3 regions of the Serratia symbiotica genome follow, and region 3 is predicted to be linked to each of the others. Evidence: predicted binding sites of a transcription regulator. Region 3 holds the regulator's gene; each other region holds the start of a gene.
The links. The regulator Fur, encoded in region 3, represses iron uptake genes when iron is present. The targets are predictions, from matches to a motif close to ATAATAATGAGAACNACTATCAA.

Region 1 (6,861 bases), 260 kb from region 3:
TTATGCGCATCCTTGCTATGTGTTCGCCACAAGGGATACGAATGGTTATCATTTTAATATTTTGCGTGGTAAATTAGCGCAGTTATTTCACCAAGCCAATCTGCTAGCCAGATTGATACGCCTTTATTTAAGGAAAAAGAAAGAGCTTGCTATGACACTATCCTTACGCCCTCTGCTCATTTCATTTATCGGCGCATGCCTACTGCTCAGTGGTTGTGACCTGGACGATAAAACGGCTAATCAGCACGTGCCTTTCAGTACTGAACACCATGGCTGGCCGCGTACGATTAACAGCGTCATAGGCCCTTTTACTCTGGAAAAACCGCCACAGCGTATCGTCTCCACTAGCGTTACCCTTACCGGCACCCTGCTGGCCATTGATGCCCCCGTGGTCGCCAGCGGTGCTACCAGCGCCAACTCTTCGCTCTCTGACGCTCGCGGTTTCTTTACCCAATGGAGCAAAGTGGCAACCCAGCGCAATGTCAAGCCGTTGTACCAGCTAGAAGCCAACGCCGAAGCCATTGCCGCCGCCAATCCTGACTTAATTATTATCGCATCCACCGGTGGAGACTCTGCGCTGAAGTTGTACGACCAGCTATCAACCCTAGCGCCAACACTGGTACTCAATTATGGCGATAAGAGCTGGCAGCAACTGGCTAGCGAGTTGGGTGATATCACTGGCCATGAGCAAGGAGCACAGCAGGCCAAAGCCCGCTTTGAACTACGGGTGAACCAAATGAAACAGGCCATCACCTTACCGCCACAGCCCACTTCCGCGCTAGTTTATGTCGACAATGGGCGTGAAGCCATGCTATGGACGCCGGATTCCGCCCAAGGGCGATTGCTGACCCAACTGGGTTTCCAACTGGCCATCCCGCCGGAAAGCGCCAAGGGCAACGCCAGCATGGGAAAACGCCAGGACATCATTCAGCTTTCAGGAGAGAAAATGGCCGAGGGCCTGAACGGCAAAACGCTGATGCTATTCTCAGCCGATGATCGTAAGGTCAAAGAACTGTTGGCTAACCCTTTCTTGCAACATTTGGAACCGGTAAAACAACACCATGTTTACGCCGTTGGCAATGATACCTTTCGCCTTGATTACTACAGCGCCACTAATATGCTGAATAGCCTCGAACAACAATTCAAAAAATCCTGATTTTGGCGCTGGCAGGTCGGGTGCCTGCCGTTTCTCATTTCATCGCCAGATGAAGTATAGGGTGCAATGATGATATTTAATTTGTTGAAATATAAATATTAATAGGCAATTTAAATGCCTCATCGCGCATATCCGATAGATGCATTCCTCAGTGATCTCATGCTAACCTGTACCCACTTTCATGGACGCAAATAAATAATACTGAGAATAAAAATTATAAAGGAGTTACCGGTGTGATGTTATCCACTCCACCTGCCACGCGCACAGCTTGCCCCCGTAGCCTGAAACGCGTTTCTGGTCTTGGCGTCTGCCTGATGCTGCTATCACTGTGCGTTATGGCCAGCCTGATGATAGGTTCCAAACCTATTCCATTTAATGACGTTTGGTTCAGCCTGCTGGGCCAGCTTACCAACGCTGACAGCACCATTATCCTCAACGCGCGTTTGCCGCGCACGCTGGTCGGCATCCTGGTCGGCATAGCGTTGGGCGGTACCGGTGCCCTGATCCAGGCGTTGACACGCAACCCACTGGCCGATCCCGGCGTACTCGGCATCAACGCCGGTGCCAGCTTCGCCGTGGTGCTGAGCATTATGTTTTTTGGTGCCACATCAATCGAGAGTTATATGAGCTGGGCCTTTATCGGCGCGGCTATCACCACTTTATTGGCATACCTGATCGGCACGCTGGCAGGTGGGCGCATCAACCCAGTACGGCTGACGTTAGCCGGTGTAGCGATAGGCGCGGTGCTAACCGGCATCACCACCGGCCTCTCGCTGCTCGATCCGCAAACCTTTGACCAACTGCGTTTCTGGCAGGCTGGCACGCTGGATATTCGCACTTTGGCTAGCCTGTCTGTCACCGCACCCGCCATTTTGCTCGGTGTCTTGCTGACGCTGGCTATCGTTCGTCCGCTAAACACTATCAGTATGGGGGAAGATCTCGCCATCGCGCTCGGCACACCGATGGTGCTAACCCAAACTATCGCCGTTATCGCCATCACGCTGCTGTGCGGTGCGGCGACCGCCACCGTTGGCCCGATCGGTTTTGTCGGTCTGATGGTGCCGCATATTGCCCGCTGGTGGGTCGGCCCCGATCAGCGTTGGATATTGCCCTATTCCATGCTGATGGCACCGGTTTTGCTGCTGTGTGCCGATATCATCGGCCGTCTGTTGGTGCCTGGCGAGCTGCGGGTTTCGATCGTCACCGCCTTTATCGGCGCGCCGGTGTTGATCTGGCTGGTACGCCGTAAGAAAACGCTAGGGGGGTTGTGATGTCACGACAACGCATCCTGCTTATTGGTCACCCGGACGGCCTCCTGAATTGGCGCTTGCCGCTGCGCGTGCTGGTGATTAATGTGTCGCTGCTGGTACTCTGCCTGCTGTTAGCCATAGCGGCACTGTGCTACGGCACGCTGCATCTTTCGTTGGAACAGCTATTTTCCGCACTCAGCGGCCAGGCACCGGAGAGCCTGATGATCGTAGTCACGCAATGGCGCTTACCGCGCATCACTATGGCACTGCTACTAGGCGGCGCGCTCGGCATGAGCGGTGCCATCTTCCAATCGATTACCCGTAATCCACTCGGTAGCCCGGATGTGATCGGTTTCAACATGGGTGCTTACACCGGTGCGCTGATCACTATTATTCTGTTCAGCGGCGGTTATTACCACATCGCAATTGGCGCGCTGGCTGGCGGTCTCCTTTCCGCTGTGGTGATCTATCTGCTTGCCTGGCGACAAGGCATTGTCGGTTTCCGGCTGATTATTGTCGGTATCGCTATCAGCGCGGTGCTGGTCTCTACCAACACCTGGCTGATCATCACCGCTTCTGTGGAACGTGCCATGGATGCCGCCATATGGCAGGCCGGTTCTCTCAATGGCTTGACCTGGCAAAAATCGCAGCCAGCAATCGTATTTATCGGCCTGGCGGCCAGCGCCGCACTGCTGATGAGCAAACGTCTACAACTGCTAGAGATGGGCGACGATGCGGCGCAGGCGCTGGGGGTAAATGCAGAAAGCAGCCGAATGTGGCTGATGCTATTCGGCGTGACCCTGACTGCTGCCGCCACCGCCGGGCCAATTTCGTTTATCGCCCTGGCTGCCCCACAGATCGCGCGCCGCCTGACTGGCCAGTCTTCAGTCACTTTGACCTCGTCGGCGCTGGTAGGGGCAGCGTTGCTACTGGGCGTTGACACCATTTCCCAGCCGCTTTTCGCGCCAATCCAGTTGCCGGTTGGCGTAGTGACTGTCAGCATCGGCGGCCTGTATTTGATCTGGCTGTTAATCCGTGAATCTCACAGATAATAATGAAGAGTAAAAATACTATGAACCACCGCCTGCACGCCTCGCATCTGACACTAGGCTACGACCATAAAATCATCGCCGATGACCTGAGCGTGGCGATCCTTGATGGTGCCTTCACGGTGATTGTCGGGCCGAATGCCTGCGGCAAATCCACGCTACTGCGCGCACTGTGTCGCCTGCTGAAACCCAGCGCTGGCGAGGTATTCCTTGATGGCAAAAGCATCAGCCGTTTTGCCACCAAGGCGCTGGCACGTGAACTGGGCCTACTGCCGCAAACCTCAATTGCGCCGGACAGTATTACCGTGGCGGCGTTGGTTTCCCGTGGGCGTTACCCACACCAAAGCCTGTTGAAACAATGGACTCGTGCCGACCAGCAAGCAGTCGAGGAAGCGATGGTGGCCACCAACGTCAACCAACTGGCCAGCTGTAGCGTCGACGAGCTTTCCGGCGGTCAGCGACAGCGGGTGTGGGTGGCGATGGTGCTGGCACAGCAAACCCCGCTGCTATTGCTGGATGAGCCGACCACCTATCTGGACATCGCCCACCAGATTGATCTGTTGGATCTGTTACGCCAACTGAATCAGGAGCGCGGTCAAACCATGATCGCTGTGCTGCACGATCTAAACCACGCCTGCCGTTATGCCGACCATATCATCGCCATGCGCGATGGGCAGATCGTCGCGCAGGGGAAACCGGCCGAGATCATCACCGCCGAGCTAGTAGAGCAGGTTTTCGGCATGCCCTGCATGATCATCGACGATCCCCTGTCCCATAGCCCACTGGTGATCCCGCGTGGCCGCTTTCACTGCGGTTCTGCGCAATAATCAACCGTATATCCACGGTTGATTGCGATAGCACAGCCGTTTAAACGGGGGCCACACTAGCGACACCCCGGTGGATTTAAATCATCTGTGCCATCAGTGAGTCGCTGTCCGTACAACTGACAGGAATGGTCACTTCCACCGCCCCTTGCATCTCCATCGCTGTGCGCAAATCTTCAGGTGCTACGCTACGACGACTTTACTGCCAAGCGGCACTGGGTAGCTCCTTTCTGCCATAGGGTTGGATATTGCGTGGTCAGCTACAGCAGGTGCTTGAAAAGCCAGGCGATGAACAGCAGAGTATCTATCTACTGTGCCGGTGGCGAAAATGTCCGCCCAACGGGCAGCCTTCAGCAACCTACTGCAACAAAGCCTCAGTCAGCCCCCAGTTGACTGTGAAGCAGCAGGGCTTTACCGCAACTCTGGGTGTGCTACTGCGGGGAATTGGCGGATGACATCTCGCTGTGAACAATTTCTATCAGGCGGAGCAATTCCGCTTCGTCGATCACCTCGATGCCCAACTCCTGCGCCTTCACCAGTTTGGAACCAGCCGCCTCACCTGCGATCACCAGATCGGTTTTTTTCGACACGCTGCCACTGATCTTGGCACCCAATACCTTCAGGCGGTCTTTAGCATCATCACGTGACAGTTGACTGAGCGAGCCTGTCAGCACCACAGTTTTGCCAGCGAATGGGCTGTCGATCTCTTCCGTTGCCACCACGACTGGCACCGGCCAGTTGATGCCTATCTCGACGCTAACCAGCTCAGCGATAACCTTTTGATTGAGTGCTTCATCGAGGAAATGACGCGTGTGCTGCGCTACCACCTCACCAACATCCGGCACCTCTTTCAACGCTGCGATATCGGCAGCGTACAGTTTCTCCAATGAGCCGAAATGTGCCGCCAGATTAGCGGCGGTCGCTTCACCGACCTCACGGATGCCTAAGGCATACAGGAAGCGAGCGAAGGTGGTCTGCCTGGATTTCTCCAACGCGTTGACCAGGTTCTGCGCCGATTTCGGCCCCATACGATCCAGCCCAGATAGCATGTTGGCGGACAGGCGGAACAGGTCAGCCGGATTTTTTACATACTCTTTTTCCACCAACTGTTCGATGATTTTGTCACCCATGCCGTCCACATCCATCGCCCGACGCGAGACGAAATGCTTAAGCGCCTCTTTGCGTTGTGCAGCGCAGATCAACCCACCGGTACAGCGCGCCACCGCTTCACCTTCCAGCCGCTCAACATCAGAACCACACACCGGGCAATGCTGCGGGAACACCACCGCGCGCGTGTCCGGTGGGCGACGATCTTCCAACACACCTACCACTTTCGGGATCACGTCCCCAGCGCGGCGCACGATCACCGTATCGCCGATACGCAAGCCTAAGCGTTCGATCTCATCGGCATTGTGCAATGTAGCATTACTGACAGTGACGCCCGCCACCAGCACCGGCTCCAGCCGCGCTACCGGAGTGATAGCACCGGTGCGCCCCACCTGAAATTCAATTTCGCGTACCAAAGTGATCTGCTCTTGAGCCGGGAATTTGAACGCCGTAGCCCAGCGTGGCGCGCGCGCTACGAAACCCAGCTTTTCTTGCAGATCGATATCGTCAATCTTTACCACCACACCATCGATATCAAAACCAAGCTGCGCGCGATCTTGCTCCACCTGGTGGTAGAAGGCTAGCACCTCATCGCTGCCAGTGCAGCACCGCGCGCCATCATTGACCGGCAAGCCCCATGCCCTGAACTGCATCAGCCTCTCAAAATGGCTACGCGGCAGTTCGCCGCCCTCCAGCAGACCTACGCCGTAGCAGAAGAAAGTCAACGGGCGGTTGGCTGTGATGCGTGGATCAAGTTGGCGAATCGAGCCGGCGGCAGCGTTGCGCGGATTGGCGAAAATCTTGCCGTTCTTGCGCCGTGCCTCTGTATTCATTTGTTCAAAACCAGCCTGCGGCATAAACACTTCGCCGCGTACTTCTAGCCGACGCGGGATATTGGCACCGGTCAAGCGCAGCGGGATAGCGCGGATGGTGCGCACATTAGACGTAATATTTTCACCGGTAGTGCCATCACCCCGCGTGGCAGCACGCACCAGTTCGCCATCTTCATACAATAGACTGACCGCCAGCCCGTCTAGCTTCAACTCGCAGCAGAAGGTCAGCGGATCGCTGATTTTCAGCCGCTCCTGCACGCGCTTATAGAATGCCAGGAAGCTTTCTTCATCGAACACATTATCCAGCGACAACATCAGCAGTTCATGGCGCACCTGATCAAAGGCCGCCAGGGGCGCAGCGCCAACACGTTGAGTCGGCGAGTCGGCAGTGATCAGTTCAGGATGTGCGCTTTCCAGTTCGCGCAGTTCGCACATCAAGCGATCATATTCCGCATCCGGTACTTCCGGCGCATCAAGCACATGATACTGGTATTCATGATGGCGCAATGAGGCTCGTAGTTGTTTGATTTGTTCGGTTATCGATTTCATAGCTCATCATCAAAGATAAAAAACCCCCGTCAAAGCGGGGGCTGGGTTATTATGGAGATCCAGTGTGCCTGGCAACGGGTCAGGCGTTGTTTT
Region 2 (6,861 bases), 1.1 Mb from region 3:
GTTGGCGTCGATTTGAATACTGCCTCAGTACCGCTGCTGACCCGCGTAGCCGGCCTGACGCGCATGATGGCGCAAAATATCGTCAACTGGCGGGATGAGAATGGCCGTTTCAGCAATCGCGAGCAGCTACTGAAAGTCAGCCGCCTGGGGCCGAAAGCCTTCGAACAATGCGCTGGCTTCCTGCGCATTAACCATGGCGACAACCCACTGGACGCCTCCACCGTTCACCCGGAAACCTACCCGATAGTGGAGCGCATTCTGGCCGCTACCCGCCAGACGTTGCAGGACTTGATGGGCAATGCATCGGCGATACGCAACCTGAAAGTCAGCGATTTCACCGACGAGAAGTTTGGCGTGCCAACGATAACCGACATTCTGAAAGAGCTGGAGAAACCGGGCCGTGACCCACGGCCGGAGTTCAAAACTGCCACCTTTGCCGAGGGCGTTGAAACCCTCAATGATTTGCGACCAGGGATGATCCTGGAAGGTTCAGTCACCAACGTCACCAATTTCGGTGCCTTTGTGGATATCGGCGTACATCAGGACGGCCTGGTACATATCTCCTCGCTGGCAGACAAGTTTGTGGAAGATCCGCACACCGTGGTGAAAGCCGGTGATATCGTCAAAGTAAAAGTGATGGAAGTCGATTTACAGCGCAAACGCATCGCGCTAAGCATGCGTTTAGATGAACAACCCGGTGAAGGTTCAGCGCGCCGTGGCGGCAACCCCGCGGCACCAGCGCAGAATAACCTCAGCCGCACAGCGGCGAAAACGGCCAAACCACGCAGCAGTACCCCGGCTGGCAACAGTGCCATGGGCGATGCCCTATCGGCGGCACTCGGCAAAAAACGTTAAATCGGACTATTAGGGCGCAGCGAGTTGCGCCCTTGCCGATAAACTATCTCGCACTTTTTTTCAACACGCCATCCAGAATGCCAATCGGCAAATATCTCCCGCTCGCCATTTATACCCTAAATCATGCGCCTAGCAGGAAGGCGGCAAAGCAGCGACAAATCGGTGGGGAACCGATTTGAACCGTGCTTGCGCTGGGCCGCAGGCTGAACCTCAGGGATGAGGTGCATTAATCCCCAGGAGTTTACATCATTCAGTGACTGGGTTGAGCGAGGAAAGCTCACGCCCAGGCAACTTGAAGTATGGCGGGTATATTAAGAACCTATCCCATTAAGCTATTTTATTTGCCATTTTGCACCTGGGCAGCGCTCACCTTCCTCACATACTTCAGGCTGCGGTTGTTGCGCATTGTCCGTGTCCAAACTGGCTGCAACAATATGCGCCTACTGGAATAGGCTCTAACTTTTCAATTAACACTGCGTGTTCATTTGGTTTTTTATGGGCGAAACACCTATGGTTACCGCCCGTATTCCACCATTAAAATATTATTAAATTCCCTGCGGTAAAAATAAAAGGCGACGGAACTGCCGCCATAATTGTCAAGGCTATGAAATCAATCACAACTACGCAACTGATTGCTCATCATTCTCATCTGTGCCATTAGTCATACAGCTTTCATCAAAGCAATGTTGCTGGCGGTTGCGATTACCACAATAACAATTGGTTACCAATACCCTTTCCTTGCGCATTGAAAGCAATAACGATTCTCACTATTATTGCTTTTTTTATTTCTTGCGCAGATTTATAGGTGAGTAACGCCGATGGCGCATCTTGTTCGCCGACAACGCGCAATAATCATCAGCTCTACTACCCCGACTCCCGGAAGGTTAATGACATGCCTATTCTGCCCAAACACACTTATAAGATCGCCGGCTTCTCCAGCGAAATTGGGCCAGCTTATCGCCAGAAATTGCTATCGCTCGGTATGCTGCCCGGCTCCTCATTCGAGATAGTGCGCGTTGCGCCGCTCGGCGATCCGATAGCAATCAAGACCCGCCGCGTCAACCTGGTGCTGCGCAGAAAAGATCTAGCCCTGTTGCTGCTTGACGAGCAACCCTGAGCCGTCGTCATTGGGTTCGATTGCCGCCGTTCCATTGCGCCGGCGTTGTTTTCACTAACTAGTATCATCTTTGATTATGAAAAAACTCACCATCGGCTTAGTAGGCAATCCGAACTCCGGTAAAACCACACTATTCAATCAACTGACCGGTGCCAAGCAGCGGGTTGGCAACTGGGCGGGCGTCACCGTCGAACGCAAAGAAGGTCAGTTCACTACGCCACAGTCTGAAGTTAAGCTGGTCGACCTGCCAGGTACCTATTCCCTGACCACCATCTCGGAGCAAACCTCGCTCGACGAACAGATCGCCTGCCACTACATCCTCAGTGGCGATGCCGATCTGCTGATCAACGTGATCGACGCCTCCAACCTGGAGCGCAATCTCTACCTGACGCTGCAACTGTTGGAGTTGGGCATCCCGTGCATCATCGCGCTGAACATGCTGGATATCGCCAGAAGTCAGCATATCGATATCGATATCGCCGCGCTGTCGTCGCGACTGGGCTGCCCGGTGGTGCCGATGGTTTCCACCAAGGCCGATGGCATCGGCGTGCTGAAGCAGATGATCGACAATCATCAGTTCAACGAGTTGAAAGCGCTGGTGAGCTACCCATCGCTGTTGCTGAAAGAGGTCGCCACGCTAAGCGACGCCATGCCGGAGCACCTGCCGACGGAGCAACGCCGCTGGCTGGCGTTGCAGATGCTGGAAGGTGATATCTACAGCCACAGCCTGGCTGGCCCCGCCACCACGCTGCTGCCGGCGGCCAAGCTGGCGCTGCAACAGCAGGAAGATCCGGCGCTGATGATCGCCGATGCCCGTTACCAGTCGATCACCACCCTATGCGATGAGGTCAGCAACTCGCAGCAGGCGATGCCGAACCGCCTGACAGAACTGCTGGACAAAGTGATCCTCAACCGCTGGCTGGGGGTGCCGATCTTCCTGCTGGTGATGTACCTGATGTTCCTGCTGGCGATCAACATCGGTGGCGCGCTACAGCCGATTTTCGATATCGGGTCGGAGGCCATCTTCATTCAGGGCATTCAGTGGCTCGGTTATACCTTACACTTCCCTGAATGGCTAACCCTCTTCCTGGCACAAGGGGTCGGCGGCGGCATCCATACCGTGCTACCGCTAGTGCCGCAGATCGGTATGATGTATCTGTTCCTCTCTTTCCTTGAAGACTCCGGTTACATGGCTCGTGCGGCGTTCGTCATGGATCGTCTGATGCAGGCGCTTGGGCTGCCGGGCAAATCTTTTGTACCCCTGATCGTCGGCTTCGGCTGCAACGTGCCTTCGATCATGGGTGCCCGAACGCTGGACACCCAGCGTGAACGACTGATCACCATCATGATGGCACCTTTCATGTCCTGCGGTGCCCGCCTGGCGATCTTCGCGGTGTTCGCCGCCGCCTTCTTCGGCCAGGACGGCACGGGGGTGGTGTTTTCGCTATATATGCTCGGCATCGTGGTCGCGATCCTCACCGGCCTGGTGCTGAAATACACCCTCATGCGCGGCGAAGCCTCACCATTCGTCATGGAGTTGCCGGTCTACCACGTACCGCACCTGAAAAGCCTGCTGCTGCAGACCTGGCAACGGTTGAAAGACTTCGTGCTACGCGCTGGCAAAGTGATCGTGATAGCCAGCATCTTTATCGGTGGCCTAAACAGCTTCACGTTCAGAGGCAAACCGGTCGACAACATCAACGATTCCGCGCTGGCGTCGGTGTCAAAAATGATGACGCCGCTGCTACAGCCGATGGGCGTGCACAACGATAACTGGCAGGCCACCGTTGGCTTGGTGGCCGGTGCCATGGCGAAAGAAGTGGTGGTCGGCACGCTGAACACCCTTTATACCGCCGAACGTATCAGCAACCAGGAATTCGACGCCGCCAGCTTCAATCTGCTGGATGAGCTGGACGGCGCGCTGCGGAAAACCTGGCAAGGGCTGAAAAACACCTTCAGCCTAAGCGTACTGTCCAATCCTATCGAAGCCAACAAGGGCGAAGGGGAGATGGAGGTCAGTTCGATGGGGGTGATGAGCAGCAAGTTCGGTTCGAACATCTCCGCCTACAGCTACTTGATTTTCGTGCTGCTGTATGTCCCTTGCGCGTCGGTAATGGGTGCCATCGCCCGTGAATCAAGCCGTGGCTGGATGACGTTCTCCATTCTGTGGGGGCTGAACATCGCTTACTCGCTGGCGACGTTGTTCTATCAGGTGGCGACTTTCAATCAGCATCCACAGTACAGCCTGACGGTTATCCTGGTGGTAGCGCTGGTTAACCTGTTGATCCTGTGTAGCCTACGCCAGGCGCGCAGCCGCGTCACGGTGCGTCTGGGCAACGCCACACCAGCCTCCTGCTGCAAGTGCTCCCAGGGGAACTGCCACTGATGACCAGTCTGCTGCAAGTGCGTGATGCGCTTGCACTGCACGGCAACGTACAGGCGCAACAGCTCAGCCGTCTGTTAGGTGCGCCGGCACCGCTGGTGCAGGCGATGCTGGAACGTTTAACGGCCATGGGTAAGGTGATGCGCATTGAGCAGGATAACAACACCTGCCTGAGCGGCAGTTGCAAAAGCTGCCCGCAAGGGCAAGGGTGCAGTACGGTGGTGTATCGATTGAAGTGATCTCATCAGGGCGCGTATGAAGCGCCCTATCCTGCCTTTCTCATCAATATTTAGAACCCATCCCATAAGGCTATTTTATTTGCCATTTTGGCCCTGGGCAGTGCTCACCCTCCTTACGGACGCCCTGTACGCTGCGGTAATTGCGCGCTGTCCTGATCCAAATTGGCGGCAACAATGCACACCTACTGGGATAGGTTCTTAATGTGCTGCACTAAAAGACACAATAATCGACGCGAACTCGTCAGGATGAGAAATAAAAGGCGCGTGGGCAGCTTTAGACACCATCACCGAGGCTGAATGCGGCCAACTAATGTCGAGCCGTTCAGCGACCTTGCGCGGCACCAATCCATCGAGATAGCCATAGACACGCAGCAGCGGCAGAGCCAATCCCGCCAACGGCTGGCGTAGATCAGCGGTGCGCAATATCTCCAGGCCGCCGTTCAACACCTCAACTGTGGGCATCGGCTGATTGAGCACCACCGATTTCAGCAGGCGGGCATCCTGACGCGCGTTATTAGTACCCAACGTCTGTAAGGCCAAAAAGCGCTCAATGGTGCGTTGGAAATCCTGACTCAACTGATGCTGAAAACCACTCAACACGTCCGGGCGGATACCTGGCCAATCGCCTCGCACGGCAAAGCACGGCGAGGACGCGACGGTGATCAACCCGCGTACTCGCTTCGGCTGCATCAGCGCTGCCTGGCTGGCCACCAGCCCACCAAGTGACCAGCCGAGCCACCAAGCCTGTGGCGGCGCGGCCGTGAGCGCCCTCTCCGCCATCTGCTCTAGCGACATCGCGCCAAACCCTTGGCTGCGGCCATAGCCGGGCAGATCGACCAAATGTAGGCGAAAATGCGGCGTCAGCCGCGCCAGCATGCAGCCCCATACCTCGGCATTCAAACCCCAACCGTGCAGCAGCACAAGATCGCGTCCACCTTCACCTATTATTTGCCGATACAACGCTGTCATCGGTTAATGTCCTTGCAAGTTCGTTCGTTACCGGGAACCTATGCTATCAATCCGCAGCCGGTGTTGGCTATGTCGGCAACCATTACAGCTTATCCAACACGGCATCTGTAGCTACTGCCTGCGTCATCTACCGGCCAAACCACTGTGCTGCCCGCGCTGTGCGCTGCCTGCTGGCAGTCCGCTACTCCCCTGTGGCCGCTGCCTGCAACAGCCGCCACCCTGGCAACGGTTGGTGTTCGCCAGCGACTATATTCCCCCACTAAGCCAGTTGGTTAAGAGGTTCAAGTTTCAACACGCCCCCGAGCTAGCACCCACACTGGCGCGCCTGATGCTGTTAAGCTGGTTGCAAGCACGCAGAGAGCTGTATCTGAACAAACCCGATCTGATTTTGGCTGTCCCCTTACAAGCAAAACGCTGCTGGCATCGCGGCTATAATCAGAGCGATCTGTTAGCCTGGCCACTAGCATATTGGCTGAGCTGTACCTATCGACCAGCGGCATTGCGCCGGATACGCAAAACTCTCCTACAGCAGCAACTCAATGCCGGTGGGCGGCGGCGCAATCTGCGCAACGCCTTTGATTGCGATGAGCAAGTCGCAGGGCGGCATATCGCCCTGTTGGATGATGTGGTCACCACGGGCAGTACGGTGGCGGAAATCGCTACATTGTTGCATCGGCAGGGTGCCGCATCACTACAAATATGGTGCATCTGCCGCACGTTGTAGTGCCATGGCGATGGGCGTATTATAACCTGCTATAGAAGTCAACTATTGAGCTAATGCTATGATCCATATAACAGATGCTGCACAGGAACACTTTGCCAAACTGTTGGCAAATCAAGAAATAGGCACCCAAATCCGTGTATTCGTGATCAACCCCGGCACGCCAACGGCGGAATGTGGTGTCTCTTATTGCCCACCAGACGCAGTAGAAGCCACGGACACCGAACTACAGTTCGAAAAATTATCTGCCTTTGTCGATGAACTGAGCGCACCGTATTTGGACGATGCCGAAATCGACTTCGTCACCGACCAGCTGGGTTCACAACTGACGCTAAAAGCGCCAAATGCCAAAATGCGCAAGGTGGACGATAATGCGCCGCTGATGGAACGCGTTGAATACCTGCTGCAATCGCAGATCAACCCGCAACTGGCTGGCCACGGTGGCCGCGTGACGTTGATGGAGATCACCGATGACAACCTGGCGATCCTGCAATTTGGCGGCGGCTGTAACGGCTGCTCCATGGTTGACGTGACGCTGAAGGAAGGGATCGAGAAAGAGCTGTTGCTGAAGTTCCCG
Region 3 (6,861 bases):
CCTGAGGCGCAGGCCGCAGGGATTATCGATGATTCCACGTTGACGGGCAGTATTTACTACTGGCAACGTGAGCGTGACCGTAAAGATCTCAACCCGGTCAGTGGCGATGACCACAAATACACCACCAACCTGTCGCACTCTACCGCCAACTTGAGCCTGGACTTCTCCTCAGGCTACGTCTGGAACATGTTCGCACTGGATGTGGGGGCCTTTACCGCCATCGAATTGGCTGACTCCAACGCCAGCAGCCACCCGAACGAAATCGCGTTTTCCTCGAAAAATCGTACCTATGACGAAGATTACTCCGGCGATAAAAGCGGCATCAGCCTGTATAAAGCTGCCGGTAAATTTAAATACGGCCCGATCTGGGCGCGTGTCGGTTACATCCAGCCTAGCGGCCAGACGCTGCTCGCGCCGCATTGGAGCTTTATGCCGGGTACTTATCGTGGCGCGGAGGCGGGAGTTAACGTTGACTACGGTGACGCCGGCATCCTAAGCTTCTCCTATATGTGGACGGACAAATACAAGGCACCGTGGCATAGCGAGATGGATGGCTTCCGCCAAAACGATAAAAAAACCGGCGTTGCCTATTTGCACTCTTTGGGTGTCAAGTATGATTTTAAAAACGATCTGGTACTGGAAGCCGCCTTTGGTCAGGCTCAGGGCTATGTGAACCAGTACTTCACCAAGGCATCTTATAAATTTGCTCTGTTGGGCAACCCGCTGACCACCCGCTACCAGCTCTACGGTGCGCAAGACCGCATCAGCGACAAGGACGATCTGAACAACATCTACGACGGTTTGGCTTGGTTGCAGGCGCTGACCTTCGGTTATACCACCGGCCAGTTCAACTGGCGTCTGGAAGGCACTATGGTCAAAGCGGAAGGCAACCAGGGCTTCTTCCTGCAACGCATGACGCCGACTTACGCCTCCTCCAACGGCCATCTCGACGTGTGGTGGGATAATCGTTCTGACTTCAACGCCAACGGGGAGAAAGCGCTCTATGCTGGGGTGATGTACGATCTTAGCAATTGGAGCCTGCCGGGTATGGCGGTCGGCGGTTCCTACGTTTACGCTTGGAACGCCAAGCCGAGCACCAACCCGATCTACGATCAGAGTCAGCGTCTGAAAGAGAGCGCCTGGAGCTTGGATGCGATGTACACCGTCCAGGAAGGGCGCGCCAAGGGTACTCAGCTCAAACTGCACTACACCCAATATGCTAACCATACCAACATCCCAAGCTGGGGTGGCGGTTATGGCAATATCTTCCAGGACGAGAAAGACGTCAAATTCATGGTCACCGCGCCATTCACCCTTTTCTGATGCAGTTGATTGCGCCGGGAAGACTTAACGGGAATAAAACGATGAAGAAGATGAATAGATTCAAGTTGCGTGCTTTTGCCGCGATGACGGCAACCCTTGGGCTATTTAGCGGCGCGGGGAACGCGCTTGCCAATCAGCAGTTGGTGGATCAACTGAGCCAACTGAAACTGAATGTGAAAATGGTGGATAACCGTGCCGCCGACAGCGGCCTGAACTGCGCCGCCTTGGGTGGCGACTGGGCGGCCTGCCACCGGATGTTGATCACCCTGAGCAATGACGGCCAGGCGATCAAGGGCAGCGACTGGGCGATTTATTTCCACAGCGCCCGTCAAACCCTGAAGGTGGATAATGATCAATTCAACATAACGCATTTGACCGGCGACCTGTACAAGCTGGAACCGACCAATAAATTCAGCGGATTCCCGGCTGGCAAGGTGGTGGAGATCCCGATCATCGCCGAGTACTGGCAACTGTTTAAAACCGACTTTGTGCCTCGCTGGTACGCCACCTCCGGCGACGCCAAACCGAAAATCCTGCTGAATACTGATACCGAAGACCTGAGCCAGTTCGTGATGCCCTTGACCGGCGACCAGTGGAAACGTACCAAGGATGACGACAACATCCTGATGACGCCAGCTTCGCGCTTCATTAAAAACGCCGAGCTGAAAACCTTGCCAGCCGTGGTGCTGCGTGGCCAGATTGTGCCGCCGCCGATGGAAGTGAAGGTACACCCGCAGGACATCGATCTCAGCAGAGGCGTGGCGCTGGAGTTGAGTGCGTTGGTTAAACCGACAGCAGAGGTCATCAGCCAGCGTTTCGCGCTGCTGGGCGTTGCCGCCAACGCAAAGGGGTATCCAATTAAGACTGCCATCCAGCCGGCTAAGTTTAAAGGGCTATCGGCAGTGCCGGGTGCCTATGAGCTGAAGATTGGCGAGAAGGAAGCGCGGGTGATCGGTTTCGATCAAGCCGGGGTGTTCAACGGTCTGCAATCGATCCTGTCGCTGGTGCCGACCGATGGCGGTAGCAACATCGCCACTCTGGATGCCAAAGACGCGCCACGCTTCCAGTATCGCGGCATCTTCCTCGACGTTGCGCGCAACTTCCACCATAAAGACGCCTTGCTACGCCTGCTAGATCAGATGGCGGCCTATAAACTGAATAAATTCCACTTCCATCTTAGCGACGATGAAGGCTGGCGTATCGAAATACCGGGCCTACCGGAACTGACCGAGGTAGGAGGGCAACGCTGCCACGACCTGAGCGAAACCCGTTGTCTGTTGCCGCAGTATGGTCAAGGGCCTGAGGTTTACGGCGGTTTCTTCTCCCGTCAGGACTATATTGATATCGTCAAATATGCTCAGGCGCGCCAGATTGAAGTGATCCCGGAAATAGACATGCCGGCGCACGCCCGTGCTGCGGTGGTTTCCATGGAAGCTCGCTACAAGAAACTGCATGCGGCTGGCAAAGAGCAGGAGGCCAATGAGTTCCGCCTGGTGGATCCGACCGATACTTCTGACACCACGTCGGTGCAGTACTTTAACCGACAAAGTTATCTGAACCCGTGCCTGGATTCATCCAAACGTTTTGTCGACAAAGTGATCGGCGAAATCGCCCAAATGCACAAAGAAGCCGGTCAGCCGCTGCGTACTTGGCACTTTGGTGGTGATGAAGCGAAAAACATTCGTTTAGGAGCTGGCTATACCGATCGCGTGAAACCTGAGCCGGGCAAAGGCGTTATCGATCAGAGTAAAGAAGATAAGCCTTGGGCAAAATCCCAGGTGTGCCAAGCGATGATAAGCAACGGCAAGGTGGCCGATATGGAGCACCTGCCGAGCTACTTCGCGCAAGAAGTCAGCCAACAGGTGAAGGCACACGGCATTGACAGAATGCAGGCTTGGCAGGACGGATTGAAAGATGCGCAGGACGCCAAGGTATTCGCCACGTCGCGCGTGGGCGTGAATTTCTGGGATACCCTGTACTGGGGCGGCTTCGACAGCGCCAACGATTGGGCGAACAAGGGATACGAGCTGATCCTTTCTAACCCGGATTACGTCTATATGGACTTCCCGTACGAAGTGAATCCAGACGAACGCGGTTATTACTGGGGTACCCGCTTCAGCGACGAGCGCAAGATGTTCAGCTTCGCGCCGGATAACCTGCCGCAGAATGCTGAAACCTCGGTGGATCGTGATGGCCACCGCTTTAGTGCCAAAAGCGGCAAACCCTGGCCGGGTGCCTATGGCATTTCCGCCCAGATGTGGAGCGAAACCCAACGCACCGATCCCCAGATGGAATACATGATCTTCCCGCGTTCGCTATCAGTGGCCGAACGTGCCTGGCATCGTGCTTCCTGGGAGCAGGATTACCAGGCTGGTCGTGTGTACCAGGGTGGGGAAACGCACTTTGTTGATGACAACGCCTTGGAGCAGGACTGGCTGCGCTTCGCCAACCTGATCGGCCAGCGTGAGTTGGCCAAGCTGGACAAGGGGGGCATCAGCTATCGCCTGCCGGTACCGGGTGCTCGCGTCATCGGCGGCAAGCTGGAAGCCAATATCTCTTTGCCGGGGTTGGGCATTGAATATTCTAGCGATGGCGGCAAGCAATGGCGGCGTTACGATGTGCAGGCCAAGCCGGTGGTAACAGGTGAAGTATGGGTTCGTGCGGTAAGCCCGGACAACAAGCGTTACAGTCGTGCTGAAAAAGTGTAAGGCAGGTTCCACGGAGACGGAGGTAGCCGGTTACCTAATCCTTTACCCGACCAGCAAAGAGGATTTATTCGATACGGGTGGTTATTCGCGTATTTAATAGCCTGCTGAAATCGGGAGAAAATAGTTGGTGATCAACACAGTATCAGACTGTTCTTAAGTAAGAACCTATCCATTAGGCTACTTATTTGCCATTTTGGCCCTGGGCAGTGCTCACCCTCCTCATGGACTCCCTGCGCGCTGCGGTTGTTGTGCGCTGTCCGTGTCCAAAATGGCTGCAACAATGTACGCTTAGTGTGCGGTACTTTCTTCAGTGACCTGACAAGGGACAAGGGCGGGGCCAGCCGCGTCAGTGCCGGGTTTAGTCTGCTAATCAATAATCCCGCTAGTGGGATTATTTCTTGTCGTGCAGCGTATCGTCTTCGCGGCAATCACCAGTTTCACAGTGGCCGTACAAGTACAGACTGTGGTTGGTGAGTTTGATACCGTGTCGCTTGGCGATATCCCGCTGACGCGTATCGATGGATTCATCACTAAATTCGATCACTTTGCCGCAGTCCAGACAGATTAGGTGATCATGATGGTACTGTTGAGTCAGCTCGAACACTGACTTGCCGCCTTCGAAATTGTGACGCGTCACAATGCCCGCATCATCAAACTGGTTCAGCACGCGGTAAACCGTCGCCAGCCCAATTTCTTCACTCATATCTATCAGTTTTTTGTACAAATCTTCCGCACTGACGTGATGGCATTCCGGATTTTGCAGTACTTCCAGGATTTTGAGTCGCGGAAGCGTGACTTTTAAACCAGCCTTCTTTAATGCGATGTTGTTGTCAGTCATGCGGATTCAGTCCTGTTGCTATACTAATCAACGTAAGGCGTTTTCACCTGTGTCATTGGTTAGCATAAAGAGTTAATTGCGTCTCATTATAGAACTGGTTGTTCTAAATGGAAACCGCACATTGTTAGTAGTGATATGATTAAATTCCTTTACTATATCACCGCAACGCTTTGATGGCTAAGATAAACCGATGACGCAGTTTACCGTGACAATGTGGGAAGCTACAAATGTGTCGCTTCTAATTACAGCAATCTGTACTGCTGATAATACTATGCACTTGGCTGGGCCTACGTTCAACTGTTGGTCAACAACAATGGCGCTCAGCCGACGATATCACCCAGGCTCAGTTCTTCGACGATCTGCGTAACCCAGGCTGAAACGCGCTCGTCGGTTAGCTCGGGCTGGCGGTCTTCGTCGATCGCCAGCCCGATGAAGTTGTCATCGTCTGCCAAGCCTTTGGATGCCTCGAAGTGATAGCCCTTGGTTGGCCAGTGACCAACGATGGCGGCACCGAGCGGCTCGATAATGTCGCGGAGGGTGCCCATCGCGTCACAGAAGTATTCCGCGTAGTCTTCTTGGTCGCCGCAACCAAACAACGCAACCAGCTTGCCGCTGAAGTCCACGTCTTCCAGCATTGGAAAAAAGTCATCCCAGTCGCACTGTGCTTCACCGTAGTACCAGGTTGGTATGCCCAGCAGTAGGATATCGAAACCTTCAAGATCTTCTTTGCTGCTTTTTGCGATATCGTGAACTTCAGATACCCCATCGCCAAACTGTGTCTGGAGAATTTTCTGAATCATTTTGGCAATGTTTTCGGTATTGCCAGTGTCGCTGCCAAAGAAAATGCCTACCGTAGCCATATCGCGTATAACCTTTTATTTCAATAGATTGCATTACACGATGTTAGGGATAACTCCGCTAACATCGGTTGAAATAGTACCCGGCAAGAGTTTGGAGCACCCTAGCGGCGCGCGTTCTTACCGGTAAACATCTTATTCTGAACGCTGCGACGCCTGTGTGGCTAAAGCGATCAATGTTCTGGTCACTGCTCTGCCAGTTGCGCCAGCAGCATGTGCTCGATAAGCTCGCTGCGGCTAATATTGCGCTGTTCCGCCAGTTTGTTCAGAGCGTCTACCGCATTTGCGTTGATTTTCAGCTCCACGCGGCGCAACCCACGCACTTTATCGCGCTGTAGCTGATTGCGCTTATTGATTCTAAGCTGTTCATCTCGAGATAGTGGGTTGGTTTTCGGGCGTCCCGGACGGCGTTCATCTGCGAATAGATCCAGCGTCGTGCGATCCGTTTGTTCTTTTGCCATAGGTAGCGGTGTACTGCAAGGGAGTATGCATCAAAAAGCGCTTATACCCGTCACACTTCAAGTTGCATGTGCGTTAGCTTTCCTCGCTCACCCCAGTTACTTACTGCTGTAAGCCCCTGCGGGAGCGCTGCGTTGTTGCCTTCCTGCAACTTGAATGATTTAAGGTATACATGCTTCTAGACGGTTCGGTTAACACACTTCGGGCCAATTAAACCCTTACTCAAATTTACCCCCAGATTGACGTTAACGAACACGCTGTAAATGGCGGTAAAATCATAACGAGGTATATTACCCCAGCAGGTAGAGCAACGACAATGCCTAACTAAGCCATAAAGGTGCCAAGTGGTTATCTTTAGTACGTTTTCCACCGTTAGTAGGGGGAACTGTCAAGCCTCGTCGAGAAAACGGTGCAGGACACGCAGCACTATTTCCGGTTTTTCGGCATGCACCCAGTGCCCGGTGCCTGCCACCACATGTGCACGAGCCTGCGGGAACTGGCGCACAATGTCTTCGCGGTCGCTGTCTTGTACATAGGGTGATAGGCCTCCACAGATGAACAGCGCCGGATGCGGCCATGCAGGCACTTCTTGCCAACCGATGATATTTTTGTACTGGGCGATCAGCACCGGCAGGTTAAAGCGCCATTCACCGTTATGGAAGGATTTCAGTAGGAA

Region 1: fepD (Fe(3+)-siderophore ABC transporter permease) is a predicted target of Fur. The motif match lies at 1,352-1,374, and genes of this name have one in related genera.
Region 2: feoA (ferrous iron transporter A) is a predicted target of Fur. The motif match lies at 1,607-1,629, and genes of this name have one in related genera.

Annotation. Positions count from the first base shown of each region.
Region 1 covers NZ_CP050855.1:1,662,097-1,668,957, forward strand. The annotation lists gene fepB (Fe2+-enterobactin ABC transporter substrate-binding protein) at 152-1,156, shown strand; gene fepD (Fe(3+)-siderophore ABC transporter permease) at 1,393-2,427, shown strand; gene fepG (iron-enterobactin ABC transporter permease) at 2,427-3,458, shown strand; gene SYMBAF_RS08310 (ABC transporter ATP-binding protein) at 3,479-4,282, shown strand; gene ligA (NAD-dependent DNA ligase LigA) at 4,711-6,768, opposite strand; gene zipA (cell division protein ZipA) at 6,848-6,861, opposite strand, start outside.
Region 2 covers NZ_CP050855.1:3,007,437-3,014,297, forward strand. The annotation lists gene SYMBAF_RS14960 (Tex family protein) at 1-855, shown strand, start outside; gene feoA (ferrous iron transporter A) at 1,748-1,972, shown strand; gene feoB (Fe(2+) transporter permease subunit FeoB) at 2,049-4,358, shown strand; gene SYMBAF_RS14975 (FeoC-like transcriptional regulator) at 4,358-4,594, shown strand; gene bioH (pimeloyl-ACP methyl ester esterase BioH) at 4,793-5,563, opposite strand; gene gntX (DNA utilization protein GntX) at 5,604-6,287, shown strand; gene nfuA (Fe-S biogenesis protein NfuA) at 6,346-6,861, shown strand, end outside.
Region 3 covers NZ_CP050855.1:1,918,989-1,925,849, reverse strand. The annotation lists gene chiP (chitoporin ChiP) at 1-1,323, shown strand, start outside; gene SYMBAF_RS09595 (beta-N-acetylhexosaminidase) at 1,374-4,031, shown strand; gene fur (ferric iron uptake transcriptional regulator) at 4,423-4,869, opposite strand; gene fldA (flavodoxin FldA) at 5,190-5,729, opposite strand; gene ybfE (LexA regulated protein) at 5,912-6,187, opposite strand; gene ybfF (esterase) at 6,574-6,861, opposite strand, start outside.